One region of the Peribacillus sp. FSL R5-0717 genome, then DNA from elsewhere that is predicted to be linked to it. Evidence: riboswitches for the same ligand, from Rfam matches in the RefSeq annotation. Region 1 holds a riboswitch; each other region holds the start of a gene.

Region 1 (3,170 bases):
ACCTCCGAAGAGCCTTGATTGATCATCTCAATATTCACCTTTGCTTCAGCCAAGGCTTTTGACGCTCTTGCCGTTGTACCGACATTATGGCGCATTCCTTCCCCTACAACCATGATCAAGGCAAGATCATGTTCCACATTCACTTCATCGGCATGAAGCTCTTTCTTGATTCGGGAAATGATTTTCTTTTCGGTATCCCCTTTCATCTGGTCCTGCCTTAGAATAAGCGTCACATCATCGATGCCTGATGGAATATGCTCATATGAAACTCCATAATCCTCGAGGATGTGCAGCAGTTTCCGGCCAAAACCAACTTCCCGGTTCATCAAATATTTGCTAATGTAAATACTGCAAAATCCTTTATCACTTGCAATCCCAATAACAGGCCCGTTCGTATTATCCCGTGTATTCACAATGCGGGTCCCTTGTGCCGCCGGATTGTTCGTATTCTGGATATGGACAGGTATTCCCGCCCGGAATGCAGGAATCAGCGCCTCATCATGAAATACCGAGAAACCTGCATAAGAAAGCTCACGCATCTCACGATAGGTTAGTTCCCGGATTCCCTTCGGATTGGAAACCACATTTGGATTCACCGCATAAACGGCATCCACGTCCGTAAAGTTCTCATACAAATCAGCTTTGACCCCATTAGCAAGAATCGAACCCGTAATATCGGAACCGCTTCTTGAGAAGGTTAACACATCACCATCTAACGTATATCCGAAGAATCCTGGGAATACAACGATTCCCGGCTCATCACGCAGAGCATATAACCGATCATAAGACTCTGGCAGCACCCTGGTAAATCCACCTTCATCCGTTACGATCAAGCCTGCCTTCTTCGGATTGATATACTGTGCCTCCACTCCAAGGCTTTGGAAATAACCTGCGACCAGCTTCGCATTATTATCCTCGCCACCTGCCTTCAAGGCATCCAGATAGCGCTTTGGGTTCGTTTGATCTGCATGCAGCAGCGCCATTAAATTTTCATGAATCCCTGTGATTACACTCTCGGATATATCCAACTCTTCAGCAATGCTCGCATAGCGGGATACAACATCTTCTATCAAATGCTCTCCGTTATCCCCGCGCAGCTGCTGTTCCGCAGCTTCAATCAATAAATCCGTCACCTTTATATCATCGGAATTGCGTTTTCCTGGAGCAGAAACGACCACAATCTTCCTCTCTGGATCAGAAACAACAATTTCGAATACCTTCCTCAACTGATCACCTGACGCAAGTGAACTTCCACCAAACTTTGCAACTTTCATCTCGACATCCCCTATTTTCGTAAATATTCTGTCAAAATTAACTCTCCCTATTATTACGCTTTTTCTCGAAACAATCAAGTGGAAATTCCATTATGGGAGGACATTTGTACTCTTAAAAAGGACAGAATGACAGAACCACTGATCGAAATTAGCTATAAACTAAAAAAAGACAACGGGCATATGCCCATTGTCCCTCCTATTCTTTAGCGATTATCCACGGTTTCCGGGTATAAGTCATGATTCATCAAGCGGTAATTCGCCATTTCCTCATACTTCGTACCTGGTTTCCCATAATTCGTGTAAGGGTCGATGGAAATTCCGCCCCTAGGTGTAAACTTGCCCCAGACTTCAATATATTTAGGGTCCATCAATTCGATTAAATCATTCATGATGATGTTCATGCAGTCTTCATGGAAATCACCATGATTGCGGAAGCTGAATAAGTAGAGTTTCAAAGACTTACTTTCCACCATTTTCACACTGGGAATATAGCTGATGTAAATGGTAGCAAAGTCCGGCTGGCCCGTGATTGGACATAAACTAGTGAATTCCGGGCAATTGAATTTGACGAAATAGTCCCGGTTCGGATGCTTGTTATCGAATGACTCAAGGATTTCAGGAGCATAGTCGAATGTATATTTTGTTCCTTGATTCCCAAGCAGTGTGATATCTTTTTTTAATTCTTCTTCTTTTCTTCCAGACATGAAAAGTCCTCCTAATCCCACATTTCAGGGAGATTCATAAAATGGGCCTCTATATAACAAAAACCATATCTCCTCAAAGATATGGTTGATTCGCAAAAAATATCAAAGCCATAGTTTTTTTAAGAGGGTGATGCTATGAACCTCTCCCGTTTATCGGGAAATATTTTAAAATTGTCATAGTAAATATAGAAAAAAATATCTAATCTGTCAATCATACATTTTAAATTTGGTTTGATTCCTAAGGGCATTCAGCTTAAAATGTAGAAGAAGTTTATCCTACATGAAGGAAGAGATTAAGTCAATGTGGATTTTTGCAGCACTCATCACGAGTTTATGTTTCGGAATCAATAACAGCATTTTTAAATGGAGCAGCGGAAAAGGGTATTCCAAGATACATATCCAATTTTTCTTTTATTTTTCAGCTTTTATTTTGTCCATTGTTTATGGAGTATTAATGGATGGTTTGCAGCTGAACTGGCTGTCCATCATGCTTGGTGCAGCAATTGGTGTACTGAACGCCAATGGTAACATCCAGATGGCAAGCGCCTTTGAAAAAGGTCCGGCAAGCTTGACATCTCCATTAATCGCAGCGAATGCCATATTCCCCATTCTCTGTGCAGCTTTAATTTTTCACGAACATATTTCTTCCTTGCAGTGGAGTGGAATCGCCTGCATGTTTATCGCTACATTAGTCATCCAATATACACCTAATGCAAAAGGTAATCATCAATATGTCCCATGGATGATGCACACATTACTCTCCATCTTATCTTTTGGTGTGCTCGGCATTCTTATGACGACATCAACACGTCTTCAATTAAACTCCCTTGATATCCTTGTATCAATGTATGGAGGCGGAATGCTTTATCTTCTTTCGGCTCTAGCCTTTAAAAAAGAAAAAATCAAGCTAAAGGAAGTCAAAATCGGTTCCTTAGTAGGCTTTTTAAGCATGATAGGCTATGGATGTTATTTCTTTGCGTTGAACACTGGCATCGCAAGCATCATTTTCCCTGTCGTCAGCCTGAACTGTTTGGTTGTCGTATTCGCTGGATGTTATATATTCAAGGAAAAACTAAAAAACTATCAAATTGCTGGTGTCCTTGCAGCATTAATCGGTATTATTTTAACTAAAATATGAATATAGTTCGTTTTAAAAAAACAACCTGGCTGTCATGTATACAAGCCAGGTCGT
Region 2 (3,170 bases), 2.0 Mb from region 1:
CTGGATCACACCTGTAATTAGACGCGTTACAGTCGATTTCCCTCGAATCCCATTCACATTCACACGTACCGGGATGGAGTCGAGACGCTTCTGATGGCGTTTTTGTTCAAAAATGCCATAGCCAAGCAAAAAGATCGCACAAATAAATATTGGTGCCATTTTTTTTTAACCTCTCTTTTTTTCAATTATTTGAATTACTGAATACACACTACATGATTTTAAACTTAATAGGCAAGAGCCAATTATTCTATCGTAATATAGTTATCAACAGCTTTTTCAAATATATGTATATTAGTGTGTAATAGTATCTAATGGGATGAATTATTTTATGAGTACAAAGATATGGCTGGAAATCGAGGGAATCGAGGTTTCATTTACACTAAATTATGGAAAGTTTAATAAAGCCCCATTTCAGTCAGAATCAAAATGGTTTTATGAGCATTTGAACCTAATTCATAATGGCTATATTTGAATAATATTTTTTTTAAAAAGTGAGGTTTATTACAGTTTGTTAATTGTATATACCCATTGTTTGACATAAAGGTTACAATTTTTATGGATTTTTCATTCAATGTGAAATATTGCATCTAACGACTCAATTAGTTGAACTCTTTTGAATATGGACAAAGATGAGTAAAAGAACACATCTCTTTTTTTTAGTATTTTCCTCGGGAATACCCATAGGTCTATAATTGACCTTTTACCTAAAAAATGAAATGAACTAGAGTTAGCCCATTTCTTTTAAAAAATACCTAGTTTCTTCTATAGATAAAGTGTTTATATAAGAATGAAAAATAAAAAAAGCCCAGAAGCATATCTGGGCTTTCGGCTTATATATTGTAAATGAATGGAATGGTCACGGATCTCCGTTAAACATGGATAGATTTACCTTTTGTGGGTCTTGAATTACAGCATGGGTAGCTGATAATGGAAGGAATCCAGGTTAACTTGATTTCTTTCTCTCAGAAATCTCAAGGGTGGAGTCCTTTTTACCGCCATCAATCACATAAAATCTAGGAGCTAATCTCCTTTTTTTACGTTGATTGTCAGGATTCATCTTCATATAATTTTCGTATTCTTTGCGAAAGAATTCTTTGGTTTCCCGTTGCAATGCTTTTCTTTCGTTAAAATCTGCGATGAATTTGAAAAAACGTTTCATATGAATTCCTCCTTATGGGGTTAAAAGGTCTTAGTTTAATAGTAACATATCGTTGGTGAAGTTTAACCTTTTTTTGCAATTTTGGAGTGGAAATTATGTTTTTGTGTGAATAAAGTTGTGAATGGTTTGATTCGAGAAAAAGCATGTAATGGATCCTTGCTGAGTAAGTGACCGTGCATGGTATTGAAAGGGAATGTCGGGATTGCAGAAAGCGGGTATTGGAAGCAATGATTATTTGAGTTAAAATATTCCTTATATTCATTATACACTAAATATTCTGAAAACAAAGGAAAATATTCACTTCCAGCCGCTTTTGATAGATTTGCTTTTTAATGGTTCATTATTGTGTATAGTTATATATTCCCCGAATTTATGAAAATGAAACTTCCCTTATGTGGGAGGGAAAAAAGCAATTTCCCGCATACGGGCTTTAACGCTTTTCAAATTATTGGACCCCTTATCGATATTTTATTCACTTTTTTTTATCGGATTTTTAATGTAATTTTTAAGTAATGAAAAGTTAACCAAATTTGCCATCAGGTCTAATGTTCACTTTATATAAACATCTTGATTTCTTATCATTTTCAAGTTACTATTGACTTGGAAAAATATAATATTCCGCGTTAAGGCGGAAGAGGTTCTAGCTACCCTCTCAAAAAAACTAAGGAGAAACAGTGCTCTATTCTTAGGGTGCTGTTTTTTTCCGTAAAAAGGAGTTTTATAGAAATGAAGAAGAAAGAAAAGGCAGTGGTTGTGTTTAGCGGAGGACAGGACAGTACGACGTGCCTGTTTTGGGCATTGGAGAGATTTGAGGAAGTGGAAGCGGTGACGTTCGATTATAATCAGCGGCATAGCTTGGAAATCGAATGCGCTCAAAACATTGCCAAGGAATTGGGTGTGAACCATCATATCCTTGACATGTCGCTGCTGAACCAACTGGCACCGAATGCATTGACGAGAAGTGATATCGCAGTGGCGGACGGAGAAGAAGGGGAGCTGCCGTCGACGTTCGTGCCAGGGAGGAATTTGCTGTTCCTTTCGTTTGCCGGAGTGCTGGCGAGTCAGATTGGCGCTAAACATATTGTCACAGGAGTCTGTGAAACGGATTTCAGCGGATATCCTGACTGCCGCGATGTATTCATTAAATCGTTGAATGTGACCTTGAACTTATCGATGGACCAGTCATTCGTGATTGATACGCCGCTAATGTGGCTTAATAAAGAGGAAACATGGGAGCTTGCTGACCAGCTTGGCGCGTTCGACTTTGTCCGCGAAAAGACCCTGACTTGCTATAACGGAATCATCTCCAATGGCTGTGGAGATTGTCCGGCATGCAATCTGCGGAAAAAAGGGCTGGATGACTATGTAAGCAGACGGAAGGTGCTTTCATGATGTACGGTTTTAAGATAGTGGATAAACTCCAAAAAATAGATGAAGATATTCAGCGCAGCCAATTGAAGTATACAAACAAGAGGGTTCTCGTGAGTAAGGAATTCACCTTTGACGCGGCGCACCACCTGCATGACTATGAAGGGAAATGCAAGAACCTGCATGGCCACACGTATAAAGTCATTTTCGGATTGAGCGGGTATACGGATTCACGCGGGTTGATGATAGATTTTGGGGACATCAAGGATATCTGGAAAAATGAAATCGAAATCCACCTGGATCATCGTTATTTGAATGAAACCCTGCCGCTCATGAATACAACAGCTGAAAATATGGTAGTCTGGATTTATGAAAAAATGGCCGAAGCCCTTTCATTAAAAGAATATGAGGGTGCAAGAGTCGAATTTGTTCGACTGTACGAAACGCCGACAAGCTATGCCGAAGCCAGACGGGAGTGGATGGAAAGTGAGTAAACTTCCGGTAATGGAAATCTTCGGGCCGACCATCCAAGGAGAGGGAATGGTCATTGGTCAAAAAACCATGTTCGTTCGGACGGCTGGCTGCGATTATTCATGTTCCTGGTGTGATTCCGCTTTTACTTGGGATGGCACAGGGAAGGAAG
Region 3 (3,170 bases), 2.0 Mb from region 1:
TTCCGGTAAACCCGTGAAGCAGAAGAACTGCTCTCTTTCCACCTATATATGTGAATGACTCAGGTGCTTTCACTTTCATCTATCTAGGACCTTCTTTCTTTGCTCTTGTTGATAAATAGAATCTAAATGATTTTCGAAAAAAAATCAATTAATACCCCTTGAGTAGTGATTCTTCTATCCTATTCCGTATTTTCATTAAAACAATTAAATCATATATATAGTATCCTTACCACACTCTTCACAACTCATCCGTTCCGAAGCACATTTTACTATGATTAAATTTATTTAGCAATCGTCATTTAACCATTTTTTTTAAGAAAAGTAAAATGCACCTTGTGATACGATGTACAACGTATTACACTTTAAAAATGAAAAGGAGGAGATTTTATATGGATAAAGAATTAATGAAGGGAAGCATTGACCTCCTTTTGCTTTCACTTCTATCGCAAAAAAAGCTTTACGGCTATGAAATAACGAAAATCCTGAAGCAAATGAGCAAGGGCAACTATGAAATAAGTGAAGGCACCCTCTACCCTGCCCTTAAACGATTAGAAAAAAAAGAATTCATAAAAGGACATTGGAAAGAGTCCGAATCAGGCCGCAGGAAATATTATCATGTCACCGAAAATGGGCAAACCGAACTTGAGCGGAAACGCGAATGCTTTTTCTTCCTGGAAAAATTAGTTCGAAAAAGCTCAGAGCAATTCTAAACCAAATAAAAAGCTTCCTGCACTTAATGGAACGGCCCAGGAAGCTTTTTTTGCTGTTTTACTCGTGAGTTTCGTACTTTTACTCGTGAATTCGCGCTGTTTACTCATGAGTTTCGCACTTTTACTCGTGAGTTTTGCTCTATTACTCGTGAATTCGCTGTTTACTCGTGAGTTTCGCACTTTTACTCGTGATTTCGGACTGTTTACTCGTGAGTTTCGTACTTTTACTCGTGAATTCGCACTGTTTACTCGTGAGTCACTTCAATCACGCAAAAAAGGACCTAATCAGGTCCTTTTTTTGTCTATTCCTTTATGCTTGCGATAATTGGCGCAGGAGAGCTTCATGCATTCCCCTTGTACATGCGGGCCATATTTTTCACGAAAGGCCTCGAGGCAATAGCATTTTTCTTCTTCTTTTTTGGTTCCATCCATCAAGTGCATCCCTCCTAGCATTTAACTGGAGACTACACGTTTCTCCAGTTCTACGTTGATTCGCCCCAACAATATGGCACCAATGGACTGAATGATCGTTTTAACGATGATTTGGCCGATGACCGCAGCGGGTACCGCTTCCCATGGCAATATATTGGCACCCAGAGGACTTAGGCCAATCACGACAAATATCACCGAATCGAAAAATCCTCCAACGATTCCGCTGTAAAACACCCTCCAACTCATCGGGAGCTTTAAACGGGTATAAATCTCCGTATCCGCTGTTTCTGCGACCACGAAGGATAATGCGGAAGCAAACACAATCAGTAACGTATCTCCTAATAAAAATGATACACATGCAGATAAAATAAGTGCAGTGACGATGCATATATAGGTCTTTGCGCGGCCGAATTTATTCTGGACCAGATCTCGGAAGATGAAGGTTCCCCCGATGAGCAATGTCCCCATCGGGATGATGAACATGCCAAAATGTAATGGCGCAAAAGCTGCTGTAACCACATTCGCCGTGATGATGGATACTAAATACAATAAAATTCTTAACATTTCTTAATTCTCCTTATACAGAAAAAACAGCACCCTAAGAAAGAGCCCTGTTCTCCTTAGTTTTTTTGAGAGGGTAGCTAGAACCTCTTCCGCCCAGGCGGATTATCATTTTCCTTATTCATCGTAGCTTGAAAGCGGTTGGAAATCAAGAAGTTTCCATACCGTCGATTTTAGTATGTTTTCGCGGATACCGATTGATTTAGCCATTTACTTCAATGGCCCTGTTTCCCCCTTTGCCGATTTCTGTCGCTTAAAACTGCTTGACCGGCTGTATATAAAAGCCGAAAATCAAAGATAGAGTTCTGTACCTTATTTGGCGAGGAGAAAAAAGAATGATGAAAAAAACTACGTTTTGTCTATCCTATTTATATCGCAACCACACCAGAGAAGCTTTGGGAAGCCTTGACGAGTGGTGAAGTCACGGAGAAATACCACTTCGGATTACAAGTACTGTCTGACTGGCAAGAAGGGTCGGCCGTTAAATATTTGCTGGATGATGGGCGGATTACCGATCATGGGCATGTACTTAAATGCGAGCCGTTGCACCTGCTCTCGTTTACATGGATCATGGCAGGAGACGAAACACCTCGCGAGCAGCCTACACGGGTCACTTTTGAATTACTGAAAATGGACGATTCGACTGTGAAGTTAACTCTTAGGCATGAGGAGCTATTGGAGACAGATTTCGTCTATGATGACAATACCTTTGAAGGCTTGAATAATGGATGGCCAGCCCTTTTAAGTAACCTGAAGAGCTTGCTTGAAACTGGACGGACCCTGCCGCCCATATCAGTAGACTGGGATAATTAAACGGAAACTATAAAAACAAATCGAAAGAGAGTTGAGTTAGTTATGGATACTCAAATAATCACGAAATTCAAGATCGTCAAGCCAACGAATGAAGTGTTTGAAGCCATAGTGAATCCTGAAAAAATCGGGAATTTCTGGTTCTCATCGAGTTCGGAAAGATGGGAAAAAGGCCGGACGCCTACATTGAGATACAACGAATACGATGCTGAAGTGGTCATTCATGTATTGGAAATAGAGGAAAATAGGAAAATCGTGTTTGCATGGGGCGGAAATGATCAAGAAACGATTGTTGCCATTACACTAAAAAAGTTGGATAAAACGAGTACGATCATTGAAGTGAACGAATCAGGATTGAGTGAGGACGATCCTGACATAATAAACAAAATGATCGGACAAAAAGAAGGTTGGGTATATACATTAACCTGTTTAAAGGGTTATTTAGAAAATGGCGTCACTACTTTGAGAGCATCATTAGTTTTTTAATAAATTGCATAAACCCTCAATAAACTGGGGTTTATCCTTTGCAACACTGGTGAAACAAATGGCATAATCCCACTTAAAAACAGTACTTTATAGTTCAACCCAATAATTGACATTTAAAAATCCGTGAGCTATCATCCTAATTAACCAGTGGTCAATTAATAAGGAGGTGAT

What was found. Region 1 has a riboswitch for preQ1 ahead of queF (preQ(1) synthase). Riboswitches for the same ligand answer to the same signal wherever they lie in the genome.
Region 2: it holds a riboswitch for preQ1, as region 1 does, so the genes downstream of both, queC (7-cyano-7-deazaguanine synthase QueC) here and queF (preQ(1) synthase) in region 1, are expected to answer to the same signal.
Region 3: it holds a riboswitch for preQ1, as region 1 does, so the genes downstream of both, NYE65_RS05790 (VUT family protein) here and queF (preQ(1) synthase) in region 1, are expected to answer to the same signal.

The regions. Positions count from the first base shown of each region.
Region 1 is NZ_JBBOOF010000001.1:3,174,480-3,177,649, reverse strand. Features, by position in the region: gene NYE65_RS15445 (aspartate kinase) at 1-1,274, opposite strand, end outside; gene queF (preQ(1) synthase) at 1,478-1,978, opposite strand; PreQ1 riboswitch class I at 2,083-2,128, opposite strand; gene NYE65_RS15435 (EamA family transporter) at 2,259-3,116, shown strand.
Region 2 is NZ_JBBOOF010000001.1:1,197,364-1,200,533, reverse strand. Features, by position in the region: gene pgsB (poly-gamma-glutamate synthase PgsB) at 1-159, opposite strand, end outside; gene NYE65_RS05835 (hypothetical protein) at 329-472, shown strand; gene NYE65_RS05830 (hypothetical protein) at 944-1,159, opposite strand; PreQ1 riboswitch class I at 1,788-1,830, shown strand; gene queC (7-cyano-7-deazaguanine synthase QueC) at 1,886-2,551, shown strand; gene queD (6-carboxytetrahydropterin synthase QueD) at 2,551-3,021, shown strand; gene queE (7-carboxy-7-deazaguanine synthase QueE) at 3,014-3,170, shown strand, end outside.
Region 3 is NZ_JBBOOF010000001.1:1,192,606-1,195,775, forward strand. Features, by position in the region: gene NYE65_RS05775 (alpha/beta hydrolase) at 1-79, opposite strand, end outside; gene NYE65_RS05780 (PadR family transcriptional regulator) at 390-710, shown strand; gene NYE65_RS05785 (hypothetical protein) at 996-1,145, opposite strand; gene NYE65_RS05790 (VUT family protein) at 1,164-1,706, opposite strand; PreQ1 riboswitch class I at 1,757-1,799, opposite strand; gene NYE65_RS05795 (SRPBCC domain-containing protein) at 2,076-2,516, shown strand; gene NYE65_RS05800 (SRPBCC family protein) at 2,559-2,999, shown strand.